2 regions of the Jeotgalibacillus aurantiacus genome follow, and region 2 is predicted to be linked to the other one. Evidence: a T-box and tRNA genes for the amino acid it is inferred to sense, from the RefSeq annotation. Region 2 holds a T-box; the other holds one or more tRNA genes.
What was found. A T-box is a leader RNA that pairs with one kind of tRNA and senses whether it is charged. The one in region 2 lies ahead of ileS (isoleucine--tRNA ligase), so its partner is inferred to be a tRNA-Ile.
Positions count from the first base shown of each region.

Region 1: it encodes a tRNA-Ile, which carries the amino acid that the T-box ahead of ileS (isoleucine--tRNA ligase) is inferred to sense. The anticodon was not compared.

Region 1 covers NZ_JACNMS010000004.1:85-3,535, forward strand. The annotation lists tRNA gene H7968_RS12830 (tRNA-Gly) at 1-43, shown strand, start outside; tRNA gene H7968_RS12835 (tRNA-Arg) at 55-131, shown strand; tRNA gene H7968_RS12840 (tRNA-Pro) at 158-234, shown strand; tRNA gene H7968_RS12845 (tRNA-Ala) at 243-318, shown strand; tRNA gene H7968_RS12850 (tRNA-Met) at 347-423, shown strand; tRNA gene H7968_RS12855 (tRNA-Ile) at 434-510, shown strand; tRNA gene H7968_RS12860 (tRNA-Ser) at 528-620, shown strand; tRNA gene H7968_RS12865 (tRNA-Met) at 649-722, shown strand; tRNA gene H7968_RS12870 (tRNA-Asp) at 731-806, shown strand; tRNA gene H7968_RS12875 (tRNA-Phe) at 817-892, shown strand; tRNA gene H7968_RS12880 (tRNA-His) at 903-978, shown strand; tRNA gene H7968_RS12885 (tRNA-Gly) at 989-1,062, shown strand; tRNA gene H7968_RS12890 (tRNA-Ile) at 1,082-1,158, shown strand; tRNA gene H7968_RS12895 (tRNA-Asn) at 1,163-1,237, shown strand; tRNA gene H7968_RS12900 (tRNA-Ser) at 1,247-1,334, shown strand; tRNA gene H7968_RS12905 (tRNA-Glu) at 1,342-1,413, shown strand; gene H7968_RS12910 (TraR/DksA C4-type zinc finger protein) at 1,938-2,546, opposite strand; gene H7968_RS12915 (1,4-dihydroxy-2-naphthoate polyprenyltransferase) at 2,667-3,451, opposite strand, start outside.
Region 2 covers NZ_JACNMS010000002.1:582,482-585,932, forward strand. The annotation lists gene ileS (isoleucine--tRNA ligase) at 1-2,098, opposite strand, end outside; T-box leader at 2,155-2,385, opposite strand; gene H7968_RS07720 (DivIVA domain-containing protein) at 2,457-2,969, opposite strand; gene H7968_RS07725 (YlmH family RNA-binding protein) at 3,069-3,451, opposite strand, start outside.

The DNA of each region.
Region 1 (3,451 bases), on a different contig from region 2:
CTTGCCAAGGTGGGGGTCGCGAGTTCGAATCTCGTCTTCCGCTTACTATATTTAGCGCCCGTAGCTCAATTGGATAGAGCGTTTGACTACGGATCAAAAGGTTAGGGGTTCGACTCCTCTCGGGCGCGCCATACATAGAATACCACATACTTTTTTTCGGGGAGTAGCTCAGCTTGGTAGAGCACTTGGTTTGGGACCAAGGGGTCGCAGGTTCAAATCCTGTCTTCCCGACCATTTATTAAGGGGCCTTAGCTCAGCTGGGAGAGCGCCTGCCTTGCACGCAGGAGGTCAGCGGTTCGATCCCGCTAGGCTCCACCATATTTTTTGAAGGATACTTTATTTATTGGGCGGCGTAGCTCAGCTGGCTAGAGCGTACGGTTCATACCCGTGAGGTCGGGGGTTCGATCCCCTCTGCCGCCACCAATATAATAAAGGACCTTTAGCTCAGCTGGTTAGAGCAGACGGCTCATAACCGTCCGGTCGCAGGTTCGAGTCCTGCAAGGTCCACCACTTTTATACAGATTCATGGAGGTATACCCAAGTCTGGCTGAAGGGATCGGTCTTGAAAACCGACAGGGGTGTAACAGCCCGCGGGGGTTCGAATCCCTCTACCTCCTCCATTTTAATTTAATGATGTTTATTTATCGTCGCGGGGTGGAGCAGCTCGGTAGCTCGTCGGGCTCATAACCCGAAGGTCGCAGGTTCAAATCCTGCCCCCGCAATTACCTTTGGTCCCGTGGTGTAGCGGTTAACATGCCTGCCTGTCACGCAGGAGATCGCCGGTTCGATCCCGGTCGGGACCGCCATTTTTATTTTGGCTTTGTAGCTCAGTTGGTAGAGCAATGGACTGAAAATCCATGTGTCGGCGGTTCGATTCCGTCCAAAGCCACCATTTTTCTATGGCGATTGTGGCGAAGTGGTTAACGCACCGGATTGTGGTTCCGGCATTCGTGGGTTCGATTCCCATCAGTCGCCCCATACATTAACTGCGGGTGTAGTTTAGTGGTAAAACCTCAGCCTTCCAAGCTGATGTCGTGAGTTCGATTCTCATCACCCGCTCCAACTTTATTAAATAAAGTATGGGCCTATAGCTCAGCTGGTTAGAGCGCACGCCTGATAAGCGTGAGGTCGGTGGTTCGAGTCCACTTAGGCCCACCATTATTCCACAGTAGCTCAGTGGTAGAGCAATCGGCTGTTAACCGATCGGTCGTAGGTTCGAGTCCTACCTGTGGAGCCATTTTTTTATGGGGAAGTACTCAAGTGGCTGAAGAGGCGCCCCTGCTAAGGGTGTAGGTCGCGTAAGCGGCGCGAGGGTTCAAATCCCTCCTTCTCCGCTCTTTAGGCCCGTTGGTCAAGTGGTTAAGACACCGCCCTTTCACGGCGGTAACACGGGTTCGAATCCCGTACGGGTCATCCTTTTAAAACACACTTCATTACGAAGTGTGTTTTTTCTATTCTTCCATCTCTCAAAAAATAACAATCGAAGCTGGATTTTGTCTTCTATCTCCAAGGCAGTATGGTAAACCCTATATAATGATTTCTCCTATCTCATTCCATGCCTGGTCATTACTTTGATTTAAGCGAATGGGGATAGTACATGTAATGAGTCAGGTAAATTACCTTTTTTGCTATCAATCACTCGATGCCTTCTGTCGATAGCTGGCCAGTTGATGATGATAGACTGTTTCGGTAAGCCAGATTAGTTGAGTGTTCTGTAATTAATGTAGATAGACGTTTGATTTCTGTCGATAGTCGTTTGAATTTCGTTGATCACGTCAATGAAATAGTCGATAGCTAATTTCAACACCCTGATCTCAAAAAACTATCCAAGCGTATCATAAACAGATTTAAACGAAGGTATCTTTAGAAAAGAAGAATACGACGATTTTAGCGCAAAAAAGGAATACACCAGTTAAATAGGTGCATTCCTTTTTTTATTATTCTTTATCACTGTTTTTATAAATTTTTCTTTCGTCACCTTCGAGGTCTGTTCCGATTGTGTCTTCGTTTACATCTTCTTCGCTGTAGAGGTCATTATAGTCTCCGGATCCGTCAGCCATATCGGAAGGGGTTTCGGAAGTACCGTATCGTCCTACTTCGTCGAAACTGTTTTCGTAGTCACGGACTTCGCTTTCTTCTCCTCTGTATGGATGATCAGACGAAGGGGACAGGACCGATTCTTCGCTTGGTCTGGAGTGATCATTGCTGAATTGTTCAGCATGCTCCACGCATGTCAGTGCAGTAGGGATGGCTTCTAGACGTTCGTAAGGGATTTCTTCTCCGCTTACGGCACAGATCCCGTAAGTGCCTTCATCCATGGCCTTCAATGCACGGTTAATATCGTCAAGTTCTTTTTGTGTATGTTCCTCGAGTGCCAGGTCTTTTTCTCTTTCAAAAAGATCCGTGGCATTGTCAGCAGGGTGATTATCGTAGTTTGATAGCTCTGTATTCGTGTTACCATCAGGTTTTTCGTTTTGTTCAATGATTTCTTTTTTTCTGGTGAGTAATTCATGTTTAAGGTATTGTTTTTGTTTATCTGTAATCATGCAAAACATCCTTCCTTCATCTAAGTCACTTCTTACAGTTTATCCTTCTCACAAAAATTGAAACCTAACATTGTATTTCGCTGCCTTTCAAAAATTAAAAAAGACCCCCGGAGGAGTCTTTTAAAAGAAGTATCCAATTAAATAACCGATTGATAACAAAAAGCCGAAAATAGTGTTGGTCTGTGCTGTTGCTTTCATTGCAGGCATCATCTGGATCGGCATTGTTTTCCCAATGAATCCTTTGGTTGCTCTGACAGCTTTAGGAATGCTGAACAGACTGATGAGCAGCCATGGTGATACTGTACCGGTGATCACGAGGACTACTACAAACCCGTATGATACGGTGAACATACCGGCGAGCAGATAAATCGCTTTCTGTCGACCGAGGAGAATAGCAATGGTTTTTCTGCCGTTTTCCTTGTCTCCGTCTAAATCACGGATGTTGTTGGCAAGAAGGATTGCACCCACCAGAATGGAAACCGGAATCGATACAAGCATTGCTACCGCATTTACCATGCCGGTCTGAATATAGAATGAGATCAGGATAATGACAAATCCCATGAAAAATCCGGCCGTTATTTCACCAAATGGTGTGTAGGCGATTGGGACTGGACCACCTGTGTAGAAATAGGCTGCTGCCATACAGACTAGTCCGATCACGGCGATCCACCATGAACTGTTGGCACAAATATAGAGACCCAGCAGTAATGCTACACCGAACAGAATGAAGGCAAGGTTCAATACTGTCTTTGGCTTAACGCCATTTCTTACGATTGCGCCTCCGATGCCGACAGACTTTTCGTTATCCAGGCCGCGTACGAAATCGTAATATTCGTTAATCATATTGGTTGCAGCCTGTATGAGTATGCTTGCAAGAAGCATAGCCAGAAACATTGGCCAGTTGA
Region 2 (3,451 bases):
CAAACTCATAATTTTCATAAGAAGCGTTCACGGATTTAACAACCTGATTCAGACGGACCATCATAAACTGATCCACTTCTCTTAGCTCATTGAACGTAACAGCATTCTTTGCAGGTTCGAAATCGTCCAGGTTTGCCAGAAGGAAGCGCAGTGTGTTACGAATCTTTCTGTATACTTCTGCAACCTGCTTTAAAATCGGATCAGATACACGTACGTCAGCCTGGTAATCAACGGAAGCAACCCACAGTCTTAAAATATCTGCACCGAGCTGATTCATTACCTTAGATGGAAGCACAACATTTCCAAGTGATTTACTCATTTTGCGGCCATTTCCATCAAGTGCAAAGCCGTGGCTTAGTACACCTTTATATGGTGCTTTACCAGTTACAGCAACACCGGTTGTAAGCGAAGAGTTAAACCATCCGCGATACTGGTCACTGCCTTCAAGATACAGATCAGCCGGTCTTTGAAGCTCTTCTCTTGCCTCAAGTACAGACTGGTGGGATGATCCGCTGTCAAACCACACATCCATAATGTCTGTCTCTTTTGTGAAGCGGCCGTTCGGACTGCCTTCATGTGTAAATCCTTCAGGCAGAAGCTCATTCGCTTCTTTTTCAAACCAGATATTTGACCCATGCTCAGCAAACAGTGCTGAAACGTGACTGATCGTTTCTTCCGTAATAATCGCATCACCGTTTTCAGCATAAAAAACAGGAATCGGAACACCCCATGCACGCTGGCGGGAAATACACCAGTCGCCGCGGTCACGAACCATGTTGAACAGACGTGTTTCACCCCATGCAGGAATCCACTTCGTATCCTTTACTGCCTGCAGCAATTCTTCACGGAAGTTATCAATCGACGCAAACCACTGGGCTGTTGCACGGAAAATAACCGGCTTTTTTGTTCTCCAGTCATGCGGATAGCTGTGTGTGAAAAATTCAAGTTTTAACAGTGCGCCTGCTTCTTCCAGCTTTTCAGAAATAGGTTTATTCGCCGTATCATAAAATAATCCTTCAAAACCAGGTGCCTCTGCAGTAAACACACCTTTATCATCAACCGGACACAATACATCCAGTCCGTATTTTTTCCCGACAATAAAGTCGTCTTCCCCGTGGCCAGGTGCTGTATGAACGCAGCCTGTTCCGGCATCAGTAGTGACGTGCTCACCAAGAATGACAAGGCTCTCACGGTCATAAAGAGGATGCTGTGCCGTAATATGCTCAAGCTCAGCTCCTTTATACGTGCTGACAATCTCAGGTGATGTCCACTCAACCTTTTCAGTCACTTCTTCCAGCAGTTCCTTTGCTACCACGTATTGTTCACCGTTCTCTTTCACCACTACATAGTCAAGATCCGGGTGAAGGGCGATCGCAAGGTTAGCAGGAATCGTCCAAGGTGTTGTCGTCCAGATAACAAATTTCACACCTGCATCCAGTACACCTTTTCCATCCTTTACGTCAAACGCAACATAAATAGAAGGTGAACGCTTATCCTGGTATTCAATCTCTGCTTCAGCAAGCGCTGACTCACTTGATGGAGACCAGTAAACAGGCTTTTTCCCTTTGTAGATGTAGCCCTTTTTCGCCATATCGCCGAATACACGGATCTGCTGTGCTTCATACTCTGGGTTCAATGTAATATACGGGTTTTCCCAATCACCACGAACACCGATGCGCTTAAACTGTGAGCGCTGGTTATCAATCTGCTGGAGTGCATATTCCGCACATTTTTCACGGAATTCAGCCACTGTCATTTCTTTACGCTTTACACCCTTGTTTGTAAGAGCCTGTTCAATCGGCAGACCGTGTGTATCCCAGCCCGGCACATAAGGCGCGCTAAAACCGCTCATTGATTTATAACGTACGATAAAATCTTTCAGTACTTTATTCAGTGCGTGCCCCATATGAAGGTCCCCGTTCGCATACGGAGGTCCGTCATGCAGCACAAATAACGGTCTTCCTGCCGTTCTTTCCTGCACCTTTTTATAAATGTCCATCTCTGCCCATTTTTCCTGAATTTCAGGCTCGCGGTTAGGCAGATTGCCTCTCATTGGAAAAGCTGTTTTAGGCATGAGTAATGTATCTTTGTACTCCATTGTATTTCCTCCTTCAGTTCTCTTTCTTTAAAAAACAAAAAAGACTCCCCATCCCAAAAAGGGACGAGAGAGCCTTATGCTATCACGCGGTACCACCCTTATAGAAAAACAAAGTGCTGTTTTTCCACTCAAGAAGCTGTTAACGCCGCCACACGTCAGGGCTTACTTACTTTCAGCTCTGAAACTCCAGGATGATCTTCGTCTGTCCGTCCGCACCGGGCTCTCACCTTCCCCGGTTCGCTTTATGTCGGCTCAAATCAGATTACTCTTCCTATCAACGTATATCGTATTCATCAGTTTAATCATTTTTCAACAATCCTATTATAGTCAAACTGCTGTTGATCCGTCAATCATTCAATTATTCGTGCGGTTCCGGCTCAAGTCTTTTCAGTTCAGTCGTGTCGAGGTCATATTCCATCAGCTCATCCCAGTCTCCGTTATTGATCAGTTCAAGCTGTGCTTCAATCAGCATTTTAAAACGGGTACGGAAAACTTTTGACTGTTTTTTCAGCTCTTCAATCTCAATTGCGATCTTACGCGCTTTTGACAAGGACTCATTGACGATCCGGTCTGCATTTTTTTCTGCTTCCTTCACGATAAGTTTTGCTTCCTTATTGGCGTTACGCTTTACTTCCTCAGCTGCTTCCTGTGCAACAACGATGGATTTGTTCAGCGTTTCCTCGATCGTTGTAAAATGCCCAAGACGCTCTGTATGCATAGAAAGCTTTTCCTCAAGCTCTTTTTTCTCACGCAGAACGAGTTCAAAGTCTCTCATCACGTGATCAAGAAACTCATTCACTTCATCTTCATCATATCCTCTGAAACCTCTGCTGAAATCTTTATTATGTATATCCAATGGCGATAACGGCATCATTGCACCTCCAAAATTATTCATGTTGTCTTTCCATTATACTGATCATTCGACGAATTGTGTGACATTTCCTCTTTTTATCAGAATTTTTTAAGGGGCCTACTCCAAATAGAAAAAGCTTGTCCGGATCCTGTCTTTTTTAGTTGTTCCGAGATGTTCACCAATCCGGAAGCGTCCAAACTTCCTGACAGACACCATATCTCCCTGGTCACACTCAAAGGCGATCCGTTCTTCCACTCTGAAATTCACCTTCACTCTTCCGCTTTGAATAAGCTGTTGAGCTTTTTGTCTTGAAATCGACAGCGCAGATGCTGTAATTGTATCAAGTCTCATTGAAGAAACGAAAGCCTGCTTTTCCACCCATTTTTCCAAAGGAGTCCCTTTTTCGTCCCAGGAGATGGCTTCAGTTTTGACAGTCGCCTTACCGATTTGCGTGACATTCATCGATAAAAATGAAGACATTTCTTTTGTCGTGACAATTT